Regions from separate parts of the Mesorhizobium sp. M8A.F.Ca.ET.181.01.1.1 genome, predicted to be linked through region 3. Evidence: riboswitches for the same ligand, from Rfam matches in the RefSeq annotation. Region 3 holds a riboswitch; each other region holds the start of a gene.
What was found. A riboswitch is a leader RNA that binds a small molecule or an ion and turns the genes downstream of it on or off. The one in region 3 is predicted to bind thiamine pyrophosphate.
Positions count from the first base shown of each region.

Region 1: another riboswitch for thiamine pyrophosphate. It lies ahead of EN824_RS02620 (YkoF family thiamine/hydroxymethylpyrimidine-binding protein); the one in region 3 lies ahead of thiB (thiamine ABC transporter substrate binding subunit).
Region 2: another riboswitch for thiamine pyrophosphate. It lies ahead of thiC (phosphomethylpyrimidine synthase ThiC); the one in region 3 lies ahead of thiB (thiamine ABC transporter substrate binding subunit).
Region 4: another riboswitch for thiamine pyrophosphate. It lies ahead of thiC (phosphomethylpyrimidine synthase ThiC); the one in region 3 lies ahead of thiB (thiamine ABC transporter substrate binding subunit).

Region 1 covers NZ_SRTV01000001.1:519,896-524,057, reverse strand. The annotation lists gene EN824_RS02635 (ABC transporter substrate-binding protein) at 1-113, opposite strand, end outside; gene EN824_RS02630 (ABC transporter ATP-binding protein) at 106-873, opposite strand; gene EN824_RS02625 (ABC transporter permease) at 870-1,688, opposite strand; gene EN824_RS02620 (YkoF family thiamine/hydroxymethylpyrimidine-binding protein) at 1,728-2,336, opposite strand; TPP riboswitch at 2,327-2,440, opposite strand; gene EN824_RS02615 (hypothetical protein) at 2,431-2,694, shown strand; gene EN824_RS02610 (hypothetical protein) at 2,754-3,113, opposite strand; gene EN824_RS02605 (formyltransferase family protein) at 3,145-3,804, opposite strand; gene msrA (peptide-methionine (S)-S-oxide reductase MsrA) at 4,137-4,162, opposite strand, start outside.
Region 2 covers NZ_SRTV01000007.1:100,823-104,984, reverse strand. The annotation lists gene thiO (glycine oxidase ThiO) at 1-133, opposite strand, end outside; gene thiC (phosphomethylpyrimidine synthase ThiC) at 130-1,965, opposite strand; TPP riboswitch at 2,069-2,185, opposite strand; gene EN824_RS23640 (hypothetical protein) at 2,307-2,534, opposite strand; gene EN824_RS36695 (hypothetical protein) at 3,197-3,658, opposite strand.
Region 3 covers NZ_SRTV01000005.1:371,704-375,865, forward strand. The annotation lists gene EN824_RS20300 (ABC-F family ATP-binding cassette domain-containing protein) at 1-1,630, opposite strand, end outside; gene EN824_RS20305 (thiamine diphosphokinase) at 1,632-2,276, opposite strand; TPP riboswitch at 2,363-2,477, shown strand; gene thiB (thiamine ABC transporter substrate binding subunit) at 2,521-3,519, shown strand; gene thiP (thiamine/thiamine pyrophosphate ABC transporter permease) at 3,744-4,162, shown strand, end outside.
Region 4 covers NZ_SRTV01000010.1:4,923-9,084, reverse strand. The annotation lists gene thiO (glycine oxidase ThiO) at 1-329, opposite strand, end outside; gene thiC (phosphomethylpyrimidine synthase ThiC) at 326-2,161, opposite strand; TPP riboswitch at 2,267-2,383, opposite strand; gene panD (aspartate 1-decarboxylase) at 2,492-2,944, opposite strand; partial or broken gene EN824_RS36200 (biotin synthase) at 3,060-3,161, opposite strand; gene nadC (carboxylating nicotinate-nucleotide diphosphorylase) at 3,310-4,162, opposite strand, start outside.

The sequences.
Region 1 (4,162 bases), on a different contig from region 3:
AGCGCGACAGTGACTTTTTGCGTTGCCGCGAAGGAGCGGCTCGATCCGGTGGCCAGCGGTACGCTAGCGGCAAGGGTGAGCAGCAGAGCCTGCCTGCGCGTCAAATCAGTCATGGTCATGTCCTTTGGTTGGCTGGAGGTTGAGCAGAATGTCGAGGATCTCGGCCTCGAGTGCCCCGGCCTGCCGTGTGGCGGCGCTGGTCGGATCGCGCGGGCGCGGCAGTGGCACCTGGATCTCGCGCACGACACGGGCAGGCCGGGCCGACAGCACATAGATGCGGTCTGACAGGAACACGGCTTCGCGCACGTCATGGGTGATCAGCAACGCCGTCCATCGATGGTGCCGCCACATCTGTTCGAGCCAGCGCTGCATGGCCGCGCGCGTCAGTGCATCGAGCGCGCCGAACGGCTCGTCGAGCAGCAACATGTCGCGTTCCTGCACGACAGTACGCAGCAGCGCCGCGCGCTGCCGCATGCCGCCTGAAAGCTGCGCCGGAAAATGCCGCTCGAAGCCGGCAAGCCCAAACTCGGCAAACAGCGGCGCGACACGCGTCCGCGCCGCCTTGCGGCCGAGGCCCTGCACCTCGAGCCCGAGCGTCGTGTTATCGAGGATGCGCCGCCACGGCATCAGCGCGTCCCGCTGCGGCATGAAGGCGAAATGCCTGCCATGATCGTCGAGCGGCGCGCCGTCGAAAAACATCTCACCCTCGCCATGCTCGGCGCCGGTCAGAAGCTGGAACAGCGTCGACTTGCCGGCACCCGAAGGCCCAAGGATCGAGACGAATTCGCCGGCATCCACGCGCAGCGAAATGTCGGCGAGCACTTCGAGCCCGCCAAAGGCCTTGCGCATATGCCGCAATTCGAGCCGGCTCATGCTTGCGGGCCTTTTCGGGCGGCTTGCCTGCCAGCGGCTCTTTCCCAAGGCATGGCAAGTCGTTGCAGCACCACCGTCAGCCCGAACAGGACGAGGGTAAGGGCGGCGCTGACGCCGACGGCGGCGAGCACCAGGTCGGGACGGAAATTGTTTTTGGCGTTGAGCATGTAGATGCCCAGCCCTTTGGCCGCGCCCGCATATTCGGCGAAGATGGCGCCGACGACGGCATAGGTGATGGAGATCCTGAGGCCAGCGAAGAAATAAGGCAGCGCCGAAGGCAACCGTGCCAGGATGAAGACCCGCCAGCGCCCTGCTCCCATGGCGCGCAGCATCTGCCCGATCTCGACCTCGGTAGCCTCGTAGCCCTGCACCAGGGCCACCAGCATCGGGAAGAAGGTGACCAGTGCCACCAGCATGATCTTGGGCGTCAGCCCGAAACCGAACCACAGCACCACCAATGGCGCGATGGCGACCAGCGGCAAGGTCTGGCTGACTATGAAGACAGGAAACAGCGCGCGCCGCAAAGGCTGGAAGAAGTCGACCAGCATCGACAGCGCGAAGGCGGCGCTGAGCGAGCAGGCAAAACCGATCAGCGTGGCGCGGATGGTGGGAATGGCGTTGTCGAGCAGCGCGTCACGATTGAGCATCGCCTGTTCGAAGACGCGCGAGGGTGCCGGCAGAACCGTCGGCTTGATGCCGGAATGGTTTGCGTAGAGTTCCCACGCCACGAGCACCAGGCCGATCGATATCACGGCCGGTGCCGCCTGGGCGAGGAAGCCCGCGAGTTGACGCGGGTTGAACGACGATGAAGCCACGAGAGGATGACCTTGACGGCGCGCGTCGGCGCGAACGGTTCAAACGGCAGTGGGACTGTTGGCCGAAACCGTGACGTCGAGGGTTACGTGGCCGGCGCCTGGTCCGAAGCGGCAGAAGGCTTCGTCGAGCGCCGAGAAGATCGCGCCGGCATCGCCGCGCAGCTTGGTGCAGAAATTCTTGGAGCGATCATAGACGCCAGACTGCTTCAGGAAATCGATGCAGCCATAGATCTCGTCCATATGGTCGTCCGTGCCCATCACATAGAGCGAGAACTGCGCCGCCGCTGGCTGCCCAGTGGCGGGCGCGCCGCGGACGGCGGAAATGGCGGCTTGCTTGCGCGGGCCGAGTGGCCCGGCAGGTCCGCCAAACGTGTCGGAGCGGCAGATCGGATCGTCCGGCTCACCTGGGCAACCACGCGAAATGGTCGCCGACAGCACGCAATGCTTACCGCTGCCAGACGCAGCCACGAAAAGGTCGCGCAGCGCCGGGAATAGCACCTCGGGGGGCCCGACCAGCAAGGTCGAGATGTCGTCGGTCTCGATCCTGAGCTTGTCGCGATACGAATCGAGCGCGCCAAGCGCGCCCAGGATGACGCCGACAAAATCGTCGGCCATGGGATATAGGGAAACCTGTGCGCCTGAAAACATCGCCCGCCTCGCTCCGCTGGTATTACCCAGATCAGCTTCTAGGGTCTGTGGGCTTGCCGCCCCCGTCTCAGCCCCGACCGTACGGAGCACCCCTGTGGATGGCGGCGTTAAAGCACCATTCGATCGGTTGGGGAAGCTGTTTTTTCAGCAAGCTGCGCCAAAGCATTGCGCCAGCGCAGGCACAACCGGGTGCCGGCGCCCGGGAATTTGGCTCGATCCGGGTGCAACCAACAGCCCGACCATCACGCCGGGCGACATGAATTCCAACGCGGACCAGAATTGCCCGACCAGCGCGCAGACGGATGCCAATGGCAGGGCGACCGCGCCGACCGTGGCCGACAAGAACTGCGGTAAGTAGTTTTCGCAGCAGGGAAAGCGCGGACGCAAGTTCCGCGCTTTCCATGCTCGTTGGTCTCACTATACGCCACGACCGGCTGGCGGTACCTCTGGCACCGATTCGCTGGCCACTTTGCCAAACACTCTTATTTCGGGGCACGGTTTTCCGGCTTTTGGCCGTGCGAATGCGGTGTGCATTTTCATCAGCCGTTTGAGCAGGCGGCCATAGGTGAGGTATCGAACTCGGCCATTGGCAAGATCGAACTCCACCCTCCCCCATCGCCTGACCGGACCTTTTCCAGTTGGCGGACCCAGTCGCGCGATCTGAAAGGCCAACCGAACTTCGCGGCCGGCAACGTCCAGATAGATACCGGGATTGCCGCCCAGGACGTGCCACAATCGGGCAACGTGCTCGATCGACATGTCGGATGAAATCGCCATGTGGTTCCGCTCAAGTCGCGCCCAGACGAAATCACCGGTTGGCTGCCGCGTCCCGGACACCAAATCCTTGCAATAGGCTGGCGCCACCTCGCGCACCAACGCGCGCATCGCGGTCGCCACGCTGTCGGCCACATCCCGCCGCGTTGCCCAGTGCTTCGCAGAACGGCACCTGTCCGAGGATGTCGCCGTCATCGAAATTGGCGGACATCTTGTGCAATGTCACGCCGCCATGGACGGCATGCTGGCCGTCCGCGACCAGGCGATGGAGAGGGTGCGGCCCCCGGTAGTTGGGCAGCAGCGCCGGATGAAAATTAAGCCCGCCCTTGGGAAAGAGGCCGAGCAGTTGTTGTGGGATCAAGGTCGGGAAAGCGTAGCAGATCAGTACATCCGCGGCGATGTCAGGCAATTGCCGGCCAAGCTCATCCCAGTCGTAAGGCCGGCCGAATTCGATCAACTTTACCGGCGTGTTGCCGAGATAGCGCCTGAGCAGAAGCTGGCGCCTCAGCCGGCGTCGAAAATTGCCAATGCTGAAGCCTCTGGATGGGCGCTGAAAGCCAGGCACGATGATCGCGCCAATACGGTTTCCCGCCTCGATCCAGCCGGAAAGCAGAGGCCCGGTGTAAGCAGAAACATCCAGGATGAAAACTGCATTGAGCTGCCGGGCGCCGGCCACAGGCTCGAAAGAAATCATCTTTTCAAATCCGGCGGGGCAAGACATCGCCCGGCAATCCGAGCACCGTCACGGACCCGTCCGGTCAGGACCAAAAGGCCGGCCGAGCCGTCAGCCTGGTTTGGGAGAAAGCGGTCCTGCCGCGGCGACACTTGAGAGCCTTTCCCGCTTCACCAACACAGGTTTTTCGTAGAGTTTCCTCATGCTCCCCCTGAAATCAATCAACCCGCGCAGTTGGTCAGCAGTGCCGCGGACTGTCAACCGCCGGGCGGGGCTGACAGCCGCTATTGATATGGCCTCGCGGCAATCGGCGGGCGCTTAAACCCACTGCCGCAAAGACTGATCCGCGAGCCTTATGAAACGGCCTTTTCACGAACCG
Region 2 (4,162 bases), on a different contig from region 3:
CGCCGGCGAACCACGACGCGTTGCCGCCAAGGCCATGCCGCATCTCGGCGACTGTGACCGTCGCGCCGCGGGCGGCGAGTTCGAAAGCGACGGTGAGGCCGGCAACGCCGGCCCCTTTGACGAGCACCCTCATGATGGTTTGGGAGCCTCCGGCACGACCGGTACGCCAGTCTCGTCCGCCGGCATGTAGAGATCGCCGCCCTCCCGGTATTTTGCCGCCATTGCCGCCATGCCTTCCTTCTGAGCCTCGGCACGGATGTCGTGGGAAATGCGCATGGAGCAGAATTTCGGCCCGCACATCGAACAGAAATGTGCCAGCTTGTGCGCCTCCTTGGGCAAGGTCTGGTCGTGGAAGGACCGTGCGGTTTCGGGGTCGAGCGACAGGTTGAACTGGTCCTCCCAGCGGAACTCGAAGCGCGCGCGCGAAAGGGCATCATCCCTGGTTTTCGCTGCCGGATGGCCCTTCGCCAGATCGGCTGCATGGGCGGCTATCTTGTAAGTGATCACCCCAATCTTGACGTCGTTGCGGTCGGGAAGGCCGAGATGCTCTTTCGGCGTGACGTAGCAAAGCATTGCGGTGCCGAACCAGCCTATCATGGCGGCACCTATCCCTGAGGTGATGTGGTCATAGCCCGGCGCGATGTCGGTCGTCAGCGGCCCCAACGTGTAGAACGGCGCCTCACCGCACACTGCGAGCTGCTTGTCCATGTTCTGCCTGATCTTGTGCATGGGGACATGGCCCGGGCCTTCGATCATCACCTGGCAGTCCTTTGCCCAGGCAATCTTGGTGAGTTCTCCAAGTGTTTCCAGTTCGGCGAATTGCGCCGCGTCGTTCGCATCGGCGATTGAACCGGGACGAAGGCCGTCGCCGAGCGAGAAGGAAACGTCATAGGCTCTGGCGATGTCGCAGATCTCCTCGAAATGCTCGTAGAGGAAGCTCTCCCGGTGATGGTGCAGGCACCATTTGGCCATGATCGAGCCGCCGCGCGAGACGATGCCCGTGACCCGGTCGACGGTCAGCGGTATGTAGTGCAGCCGCACGCCGGCGTGGATGGTGAAATAGTCGACGCCTTGCTCGGCCTGCTCGATCAGCGTGTCGCGATAGACCTCCCAGTTGAGGTCCTCGGCGATGCCGCCGACCTTTTCGAGCGCCTGATAGAGCGGCACCGTGCCGATCGGCACCGGTGCATTGCGCACGATCCAGTCGCGGATGTTGTGGATGTTGCGGCCGGTCGACAGGTCCATCACCGTATCGGCGCCCCAGCGGATCGCCCACACCATCTTTTCGACCTCTTCGGCCATCGACGATGTGACAGCCGAGTTACCGATGTTGGCGTTGATCTTCACCAGGAAATTTCGCCCGATGATCATCGGTTCGCTCTCGGGATGATTGATGTTGGCGGGAATGATTGCGCGTCCGCGCGCCACCTCGTCGCGCACGAATTCGGGTGTGACGAAATCTGGGATCGCCGCGCCGAAGGCTTCGCCGTCGCGTTGCAGCTTGCCGCGCATCACCTCGCGGCCGAGATTCTCGCGGATGGCTACGAACTCCATTTCTGGCGTGATGATGCCGGCGCGCGCATAGGCAAGTTGGGTCACCGCCTTGCCCTGCTTGGCCTTGAGCGGCCGATTGCGTATCGGAAATTCCGGTGTCAGGCGCTCGCCGGTGGCGAATCCATTGTCTTCCGGCCGGACGTGGCGGCCGTCATAGGCTTCGACATCGCAACGCGCCGTGACCCATTCGTGGCGAAGCCGGGCAAGGCCTTTTTCGATGCTGGTTTGGACTGATGGATCGGTGTAGGGGCCGGACGGATCGTAGACGGTGACGGGCGGTTCGCCGGCCGTCGGATGGACGGAAATCTCGCGCATCGGCACCCTGATCTGCGGGTAGAGGACGCCGGGCTTGTGGATTTTCCGCGAGGCGGGCAGTGGTCCCGTCGACACGGCGGGGGTGAGGGCATTCATCGTGAGGCTCCTTTGCTCATGCATTGGAGACCCAGTTCTGTGCCGGAAGGATGAAAAGACGCTTCTGTAGACCTGCTGCAGCAGGACCTCGGGCGTAAACTCCCGCAAAGCGCTTGCACCGTCCCTACGCCAGTATGAACTGGATCAGGTTCAACGGGTCACTGCGCCGCGAAAGCCAGCAGTATCTCAGCCCCTTACCGGGACTCCCCTGGTGAATGCCTCAAGTTGAATGGGCCGGTGCTGCTTTGTCAAGCGCCTTCGGGCGCCTTCGGGCGCCTTCGGCCGGTGGCGACGTCCGGCGGCCGGCCGAGCGGAGAGCTCGCGCATGCATCGGGGACAAGTCACGCCCCGTAGACCAGGGCTGGAATGGCCAAAGTCTCATTCGCTTCGTGAAGGATGGAAAAACTGTATCGGCCATGTGCGTCGAGATCGACCGAGTAGCTCAGGCGGTCACGGATGTGGTTATCCTGGTCGAAGGCGACGATTTGCGGCTTCAGCGAGGTGATTTGCACCACGTCCAGGTAGATGGAGTTGCAGATATGATCTGGTCGTCGGGCTGGCAGGTGCAAGCGGCCGCTCTATTCAGGATGCGGCATCGGCGGCGTTCCCGATACCAATGATATCTTGCGGGCAACTTATGCAATCACCGGCTTCGTAAAACCCGACGGCGGCGGCCGTGTCCTGGCGCTGAGGATGTGCCGCTGTTCCAGCAGAGAAATCGCGTGGGCGCGGAGTTTTCGCTCTGCGAGGAAGAGTTGACGCAATCGTTTAGCTTGCTTGCAGTTCGTAGAGACCCGCCTTTGAAAGCAACTAAGCTATTGCATTGATATGTTGGTGCGCGATCGATCGCTACATAGCCGGCCGCCATTATCCGAGTATTGATCCGCCGGTGTTCGTGTTGCCGTATATGGCAATCCCTGCGAGATCGTCGCGGCCGGATCGGCCGCACCCTCTAGTCATAAAAGGGGAAGCGACCGAGAATTCCGCTGCCGAAAACTTCTCTGGCTTGGCTATGCATGCGGTAGATGAGATCGCCGCCTACCGCGACCTGGTCGAGGAAGGCATCGACGCCCAGTTCGGACAGCCTGGTTATCGCAATGCGTTAGCGGCTCAGACTTGCGGTCTCGAGAGCGGCCTTTGGGGGTCACCTCTTTTTTGTTTCAGAGGTTGGAAGACGGCTGCTCGTTACCCAATAGAAATGGCGACTACGGAACGCGATCGATCGCGGCCATCAGGAAACACCTGTCTTCGGCTCAACCTCGACATGGCGTCCGATCGACCGCAGATATACAGCTATCTCGTCCATGAGATGATCGCGTTCGCCGTAGATCTCAGCAATCCTGCGCAGCTGTGGCTCGACGGACCTCCGTTGCGCCGGCGTCAAATCAGCATCGCCAAAGACATATCCCAAGTTGCCAATCGCGCAAATGTTGCAGCCGGCCTCCACAACTGCTTGCACGAATGCCGGAATGTCTTTTTCTTGCATAGTCTTCATGTCGAACCTCTCGTGAATGGCGTGCTTGCGCGCCCATGCTGCCTTTTCAGCGTGTCCTCTGGGCGGCGCAAGCCTTGAGCGTAATTGTGCCGGGCAACCTCGACTATCCCGTCTGCCACGCTCTTTAGAGTCGGTGGGGTCTGGTGATTGCAGGCTGGGCCACTCAAAAGCCTGCAAGAAGAAAGTCATGGCGACCATTGCTCAAGATCGCGAGGGTGCGTGCAAGACCTTCCGTTGGCAGTCATGCACGCTCACCCAGCAACTGGGTATTGAGCAACTGGGTCTCACGTCGCGGGTCTCGTGTGCTTCACAGCCGAAAATAAGGTACCACCGTGGCTATTCTCAAGTGCAGGCTACCTCTTCAGGACACGGCGGAGTGCCTTCCGACGCACCCCTGGTGCAACGTGCGACCTAACGAGACACATCTCGTTCGCGTTCCCTCGACCTTTCTTCGTATTGCTGCTTGCCCTGCGATTTCAGGCCCTCTGCTAGCTTCTCGGCCGCTCTTTGGCCTGCAATGTCACTATTCAAGATCATATCCGACATCCCTGGATGGTCATAACCGTAATGCGCATGCAGTTTCCCTCACGAGCAGCGCCTATCCGTCGATTAGTTCGTCTTCCGGAACCCGAAGCCCTTTTTATCCGGCGTACCTATCCACCATTCAACCGGTATACCTTTCCCAACTTTGGCGGACCATTT
Region 3 (4,162 bases):
TCTTGGGCAAGGAGTCCAGCGCGAACTTCTGCTTGAACGACAGTTTTTTGGCCGGCCCTTTTGCTACGGCAGGTTCTGCCTTGGTGGTCGGCGCGTCGCCGGCGTCGGCCTTGGCGCGCGCCTTGCGGTCGTCGAGCCGGGTGCCGCCGCGCTGCGCCAGCATGTCGGAATAGCCGCCGGCATATTCAATCCAGCGGCCACCACCGTCCGGCGCGATGACGCTGGTGACGGTGCGGTCGAGGAAATCGCGATCGTGGCTGACCAGGATGACGGTGCCGGCGAACCCGGCGACCAGTTCCTGCAGCAGTTCCAGCGTCTCCATGTCGAGATCGTTGGTCGGCTCATCAAGTACCAGCAGGTTCGCCGGGCGCGCCAGCACGCGCGCCAGGATCAGCCGCGCCCGCTCGCCGCCGGACAGCTCGCGCACCGGCGTGCGCGCCTGCTCCGGCTTGAACAGAAAATCCTTCATGTAGGAGACGACATGGCGCTGCTCGCCATTGATGACCAGGTTCTCGCCGCGCCCGTCGGTGAGATATTGCGCCAGCGTCTCCTGCGGGTCGACCGCCTCGCGCTTCTGGTCGAGCGTGGCGATCTCCAGATTCGTGCCGAGCCGTATCGAACCAGCGTCCGGCGCCAATTCGCCGGTCAGCATCTTCAGAAGCGTCGTCTTGCCGGCGCCGTTCGGTCCGACGAGGCCGACGCGGTCACCGCGCTGGATGCGGGTCGAGAACCCCTTGACGACGGTGAGGTCGCCAAAGCTCTTCTCTATGTTTTTCGCCTCGATCACCAGCTTGCCGGATTCGGCCGCGTCGCTGGCCACCATTGTCGCGGTGCCCTCGGCGCCGCGATGGCCGCGAAAGCGCTGGCGCATGGTCTGCAGTTCGCCGAGACGTCGCATGTTGCGCTTGCGCCGTGCCGTCACGCCGTAGCGCAGCCAGTGCTCCTCGCGCACGATCTGGCGGCCGAGCTTGTGCTGCTCGCGCTCTTCCTCCTCCAGCACGAGGTCGCGCCATTCCTCGAAATGGCCAAAGCCCTTGTCCAACCGGCGGGTCTGGCCACGGTCGAGCCAGACGGTGGCACGCGACACACGCTCGAGGAAGCGGCGGTCGTGCGAGATCACGATGAGCGCCGAGGAAGTCCGGACGAGTTCCTCTTCCAGCCATTCGATCACCGACAGATCAAGATGGTTAGTCGGCTCATCAAGAAGCAGGATGTCGGGCTCCGGCGCCATGACGCGGGCAAGGGCGGCGCGCCTGGCCTCGCCGCCGGACAGGTCTGCCGGCCGCTCCTCGCCTGACAGGCCGAGATGCTCCATCAGATAGCTGGCGCGGTAGGGATCGTCGGCCGGGCCGAGTCCGGCCTCGACATAGGCCCGCACATTGGCAAAGCCGTCCATGTCGGGCATCTGGGGCAGGTAACGCACCGTTGCCGAAGGCTGGCGGAACACCTCGCCGTCCTGCGGTTCGATCAGGCCGGCGGCGATCTTGAGCAGCGTCGACTTGCCGGACCCGTTGCGGCCGACCAGCGCGATCTTGTCGCCGGCCGACGCGGTCAGGGTGGCGCCATCGAGCAGCGGCGTGCCGCCAAAAGTCAGTCTTATCCCGTCGAGATTGAGAAGGGGCGGGGCCATGTCAGCTTTCGGGCAATGGATAGGGATGGGCAAGCAGCAGCGCGCGGCCGTGGCCGAGCGCGATGTCGAGGCGGCCCTTGACCTCGTTGGAAATGGTCAGCGACGATCCGAAAGCCACCTCGACCTTGTCGAGCGGCCATTTGGCGCCGGTGACGGTCAGGCCGGAGAGTTCGGAAAAGCCGAGAATAGAAAATAGCGTGCCGTCGGCATAATCGAAGCTGGCCCTGCCGTTGAGCAAGGGGACACCCTCCTGGGCGCCGCTGGTCAAAAGCACATCCGTTCCGGCCTCGGCCAGCCGCAGGCCAAGCGCCAGATGCAGAAAGGCGTGATCGGCGCGCTTGCCGCCGAAGGCGCCCGCCAGCACAAGGCGGGTCGCTCCACGCTCCAGTGCGGCCGCGATTGCCAGTTCGCCGTCGGTCTTGTCCTTTTCCGTCGGGAAGGTTTGCTGGGGCACGGCGGCGAGATGGGCGGGCAGATCGGCCGGAACCGAATCGAAATCACCGACCCACAATTCCGGCACGAGGCCCAGCATCCGCGCATGACCGATGCCGGCGTCGGCGGCGATCACGCGCGAGCCTTCGACCTGGCGGTCGAGCCGGGGCGTGCGGAGGAGATCGCCGCCAAGCAGGATGGTGAATGTGCTCATATCCCGTCGCCTTACCAGCCCGGCACGGGAAACGGAAGGCGGCAAACTCCCACTTGCGTGTCCCACCCGCCGGGCCTATGTGTCGAAACGCTCTAACGGGGTGCCGGACGCGAATTTCGCGGGCCGGCTGAGAGGCAGTCTCGCCAACCCGCTGAACCTGATCCGGTTTGTACCGGCGGAGGGATTAGACGTTTCGGACAGTCCGACGCCTCAATTCCTTTCAACGCAAACGAAGGAGGCGCCGATGCGCACGTTTTTATATTCTCTCATCGCAGCCACGGCGGTGACGCTGTCCGGGCCGGCCTTGGCCAAGGACAAGCTCACGGTCTACACCTATGAGAGCTTCACCGCCGACTGGGGTCCAGGCCCCGTGGTGAAGAAGGAATTCGAGGCCGAATGCGGCTGCGATGTCGAGTTCGTCTCGGTCGCCGACGGCGTGGCGCTGCTCAACCGCGTCAAGCTGGAAGGCGCTTCGACCAAGGCCGACATCGTGCTCGGCCTCGACACCAATCTCACCGCCGATGCCAAGGCCTCCGGCCTGTTCGCGCCGCATGGCGCGGTGAGCGATGTCAACGTGCCGGGCGGCTGGAGCGACGATACTTTTGTTCCCTTCGACTACGGCTATTTCGCCGTCGTCTACGATACGCAAAAGCTGAAGTCGCCGCCGAAAAGCTTGAAGGAGCTGGTCGAGGGCAGCGCCGACGACAAGATCGTCATCCAGGACCCGCGCACCTCGACGCCCGGTCTCGGCCTGCTGCTCTGGGTGAAGTCGGTCTATGGCGATAAGGCGCCGGAGGCCTGGGCCAAGCTCAAGACCAAGGTGCTGACCGTGACGCCGGGCTGGAGCGAGGCCTATGGCCTGTTCACCAAGGGCGAGGCGCCGATGGTGCTTTCCTACACCACCTCCCCGGCCTACCACATGGTCGCCGAGAACACCGAGCGTTACCAGGCGGCGTCTTTCGAAGAGGGCGAGTATCTGCAGATCGAGGTCGCCGGCATCACCACGACCGGAGCCAAGAACCCGCTGGCGGAAAAATTCATGGCCTTCATGACCGGACCGAAATTCCAGGACGCCATCCCCGAGACCAACTGGATGTTCCCGGCCGGCAAGACCGACAAGCCGCTCAACCCGGCCTTCGACAAACTGGTCAAGCCGACCAAGACCCTGCTGTTCAGTCCGGAGGAGGTCGCGGCCAACCGCAAGACCTGGGTGGATGAATGGCTGGCGGTGATGAGCAAGTAGTTGGCTGTATGATCCGAAGATGAATGCTTTACGGCGCCCCCCTCTGTCCTGCCGGACATCTCCCCCGCTTGGGGGGAGATTGGCTGTCATCGGCGATTTCGCCAATCGCCAACATTGCAGGAATGAGCTGGGCGCCGGAGCTGCTAATCTCCCCCCTCGTGGGGGAGATGTCCGGCAGGACAGAGGGGGGCGCGAAGGAACGCGACGCACGTTAAAGGCCTTTCGTGCAACCCGCGTCTGATCCCCGCATTACCGCCGGCAGCGTAGCGCTGGCGGCGATCGCGCTCTTGATCGGCGGCGCGTTTGCCGGGCTGCTTGTCGAAGGCGCACACGATCTCTCCGGCGCCTGGGTGGCCTTCGACCCTTATCTGTTGCGCGTCGTGCGCTTCACACTCTGGCAGGCGGCCCTGTCAACGCTGCTCTCCGTCGGGCCGGCCCTGTTCGTGGCGCGGGCGCTGTCGCGGCATCCACGGTTCTTCGGCCGCGCCTTCATTCTGCAGCTCTTCGCCGTGCCGTTGGCGCTGCCGGCGATCGTCGCGGCGCTCGGCATTCTGGCGCTTTATGGCCGTGCCGGCTATTTCGCCGGCCTGTTCAACTGGGTTGGCGGCCAGGGCTGGCCGGGCATCTACGGCCTCTCCGGCAT
Region 4 (4,162 bases), on a different contig from region 3:
TCGACACGCCGATGCCCCCACGTGCGACTGGCGAACCGGTCAAGCTCACCGGCATCTCGCGGCATGGCCACGACCAGTGTTCCGGCCCGTGTCACCTGATCCGGCAGTGCCGCATCCCACCAGTCGGCGGCGACGCGTCCGAGATCCAGCACCGGCTGCTCGGCGCTTTCACGCTCGCACCATGGCGCCAGCATGCCGCCGGCGAACCACGAGGCATTGCCGCCAAGGGTCTGCCGGATCTCAGCGACTGTGACCGTCGCGCCGCGGGCGGCGAGTTCGAAGGCGGCGGTGAGGCCGGCGACGCCGGCCCCTTTGACCAACACCCTCATGATGGCTCCGGCGCCTCTGGCATGAGCGCTACGCCGGTCTCGTCAGCCGGCATGTAGAGATCGCCGCCCTCGCGGTATTTCGCCGCCATCGCCGCCATGCCTTCCTTCTGGGCTTCGGCGCGGATGTCGTGGGAGATACGCATGGAGCAGAATTTCGGCCCGCACATCGAGCAGAAATGCGCCAGCTTGTGCGCCTCCTTGGGCAAGGTCTGGTCGTGGAAGGACCGCGCGGTTTCGGGGTCGAGCGACAGGTTGAACTGGTCTTCCCAGCGGAACTCGAAGCGCGCGCGGGAAAGGGCATCATCCCTGACTTTCGCTGCCGGATGGCCCTTCGCCAGATCGGCGGCATGGGCGGCGATTTTGTAGGTGATCACGCCAATCTTGACGTCGTTGCGATCGGGAAGGCCGAGATGCTCCTTGGGCGTGACATAGCAGAGCATGGCGGTGCCGAACCAGCCGATCATGGCAGCACCAATGCCTGAGGTGATATGGTCATAGCCCGGCGCAATGTCGGTCGTCAGTGGTCCAAGCGTATAGAAGGGCGCCTCGCCGCAGACAGCGAGCTGCTTGTCCATATTCTCCTTGATCTTGTGCATCGGCACATGGCCGGGACCTTCGATCATCACCTGGCAATCCTTGGCCCAGGCGATCTGCGTCAATTCGCCGAGCGTTTCCAGCTCGGCGAATTGCGCCGCATCATTGGCATCGGCGATCGAGCCCGGACGAAGGCCGTCGCCGAGCGAGAAGGATACGTCATAGGCGCGGCAGATGTCGCAGATCTCCTCGAAATGCTCATAGAGGAAGCTTTCCCGGTGATGGTGCAGGCACCATTTGGCCATGATCGAGCCACCGCGCGAGACGATGCCCGTGACCCGGTCGACGGTCAGCGGGATGTAATGCAGCCGCACACCGGCATGGATGGTGAAATAGTCGACGCCTTGTTCGGCCTGCTCGATCAGCGTGTCGCGGTACACCTCCCAGGTCAGGTCCTCGGCGATGCCGCCGACCTTCTCGAGCGCCTGGTAAAGCGGCACCGTGCCGATCGGCACCGGTGAATTGCGCAGGATCCAGTCGCGAATGTTGTGGATGTTGCGGCCGGTCGACAGGTCCATCACCGTATCGGCGCCCCAGCGGATCGCCCAGACCATTTTTTCGACCTCTTCGGCCATCGAGGAAGTGACAGCGGAATTGCCGATATTGGCGTTGATCTTGACGAGGAAATTGCGCCCGATGATCATCGGTTCGCTCTCTGGGTGGTTGATGTTGGCTGGAATGATCGCCCGCCCGTGCGCCACCTCGTCGCGTACGAATTCCGGCGTGACGAAATCGGGAATAGCCGCGCCGAAGCTTTCACCGTCGCGTTGCAGCTTGCCGCGGGCGATTTCCCGGCCGAGGTTTTCGCGGATGGCGACGAACTCCATCTCGGGCGTGATGATGCCGGCGCGCGCATAGGCAAGCTGTGTCACCGCCTTGCCGGCCCTGGCCCTTAGCGGCCGGTTGCGAATGGGAAATTCCGGCGTCAGGCGCTCACCCGTGACGAAGCCATTGTCTTCCGGCCGCACATGGCGGCCGTCATAGGCTTCGACATCGCCCCGCGCCGTGATCCATTCGTGGCGAGGCCGGGCGAGGCCCTTTTCGATGCTGGTTTCGACAGTCTGGTCGGTATAGGGGCCGGACGGATCGTAGACGGTGATGGGCGGCTCGCCCGCTGTCGGATGGACGGAGATTTCGCGCATCGGCACTTTGATGTGCGGATGGAGGACGCCGGGCTTGTGGATTTTCCGTGAGGCAGGCAGCGGTCCCGTTGAGACGGCTGGGGTTAGGGCATTCATCTTGAGGCTCCTTTGCTCATGCATTGGAGACCCAGTTCTGTGCCGGAAGGATGAAAAGACGCTTTGGTCGACCTGCTTGAAAACAGGTCTTCGGGCGTAAACTCCCGCAAAGCGCTTGCACCGTCCCTACGCCAGTATGAACTGGATCAGGTTCAACGGGTCACTGCGCCGCGATAGCCAGCAGTATCTCAGCCCCTTGCCGGGACTCCCCTGGTGAATGTTTTCGAATTGACCGAGCCGACACTGCTTTGTCAAGCGCATTTCCACCTGCGGCGGTGATCGGCGACTAATGAAACCCCGCGCAAAGCACGGGCAAATCTCGAGAGGAAGTCACGCGCCGGAGACCAGCGCAGGAATGGCCAAAGGCTCATTCGCCTCGTCAAGGATCGAGAAACTGTAACGCCCATGTGCGTCAAGATCGACGGAGTAGCTCAGGCGATCGAGTATGTGATTGTCCTGGTCGAAGGTGATGATCCGCGGCTTCAACGAGGTGATATTCGCTTCGTCCAGGTATATGGAGTTGCAAACAATGATCTGGTCGTCTGGCTGGCAGGTGCGGGCAGCCGCACCATTGAGGATGCAGCATCGTGAGCCGCGCTCGCCGAAAATGACATAGGTCGAAATCCGCGCACCGGAATTCTTGTTCCAAATCTCCACAAATTCCATCGGCAGGATCCCGGCTGCTTCGCAGTGGTCAGGGTCCAGCGTTATCGATCCATGGTAGTTGAGGTTCGCTTCGGTGACGTAGATGCCGTGCAGCTTGCCAGCGACTAGTTTTCGCAATGGTCCTGTTTCCTATCATCATGGATGAATCGTCCCGCCATCCTCTGGGTGGCCGGGTTACCCCGCTAGATTCCGACGACGAGGGCGCCGCCGCTGAGACCAGCGCCCGCCGCCGCCTGTTGGGATCGAAATTCCGGCGGTGAACGGTTTGCGCTTGAAACAGCAGGTCGTTGAAAGGCGCGTCATGCAGCGCCCGAGCAGCTTCCACGGTCCACATCCGGTGGCCGTCGAAGGATTGAGCTTCACGCATGGTTTTTCCGAAATCGCTGCGTGCATTTCCATCCTGTTCCCCTTGCATTGGGCGACCTAGGCACCTTTGAACTTGGCGGGCTGGGTCGAAAAAGCGTCCGGTCGACCGCCGATTGTCAGGCCCGACGGACAAATTTCGCGGAGTCGAGCCCGATATCGAGGATTGGCGCGCTGTGGGTCAACCAGCCGATGGAGATCAGGTCGACACCGGTCGCGGAGACGGCTGGAGCCGTCGCCGGCGTTATCCTGCCCGACGCCTCGGTAATCGCCTGGCCGGCAACCATCGCCACTGCTTGGCGCAATTCGTCGACAGACATGTTGTCGAGCAGGACGGCGTCTGGGGCGAGGGCCATAGCCTCTTCTAACTGGGCTAGCGTATCGACCTCGACTTCGATCTTGACTAGGTGGCCGACGCTGCATCGCGCGCGCTCGATTGCCATGCGAATTCCGCCAGCGATGGCGATGTGGTTGTCCTTAATCAGGATGGCGTCGTCGAGACCGAAACGATGATTGGAGCCGCCACCGGCGCGCACGGCATATTTTTCGACCGCTCGCAATCCAGGCGTCGTCTTGCGCGTGCAGACGATTCTTGCGCCGTGGCCGCGGACCGCCGCGACGATCAATGCCGTCGCGGTGGCGATACCGCTCAGATGGCACAGAAAATTGAGCGCCGTCCGTTCCGCGGTGAGTATGGCCCGGGCCGGACCGCTGACCGATGCGATGGTCTCACCTTGCGCGATGTTGCTGCCGTCCGCTCGCTCCACTGTCATCTCGACATCCTGGTCGATCAACCTGAAAGCGAGCATCGCCAGGTCGAGACCGGCTATAGTTCCGGCCTCGCGCGCAGTCAGCACCGTTGTCGCATGATGGTCCTTCGGTACGATGGCATCAGTGGTCAAATCACCGGCCTTGCCAAGGTCCTCGAGCAGAGCTGCCCGCACCAGAGGCTCGAGCATGATCGTTGGAAGG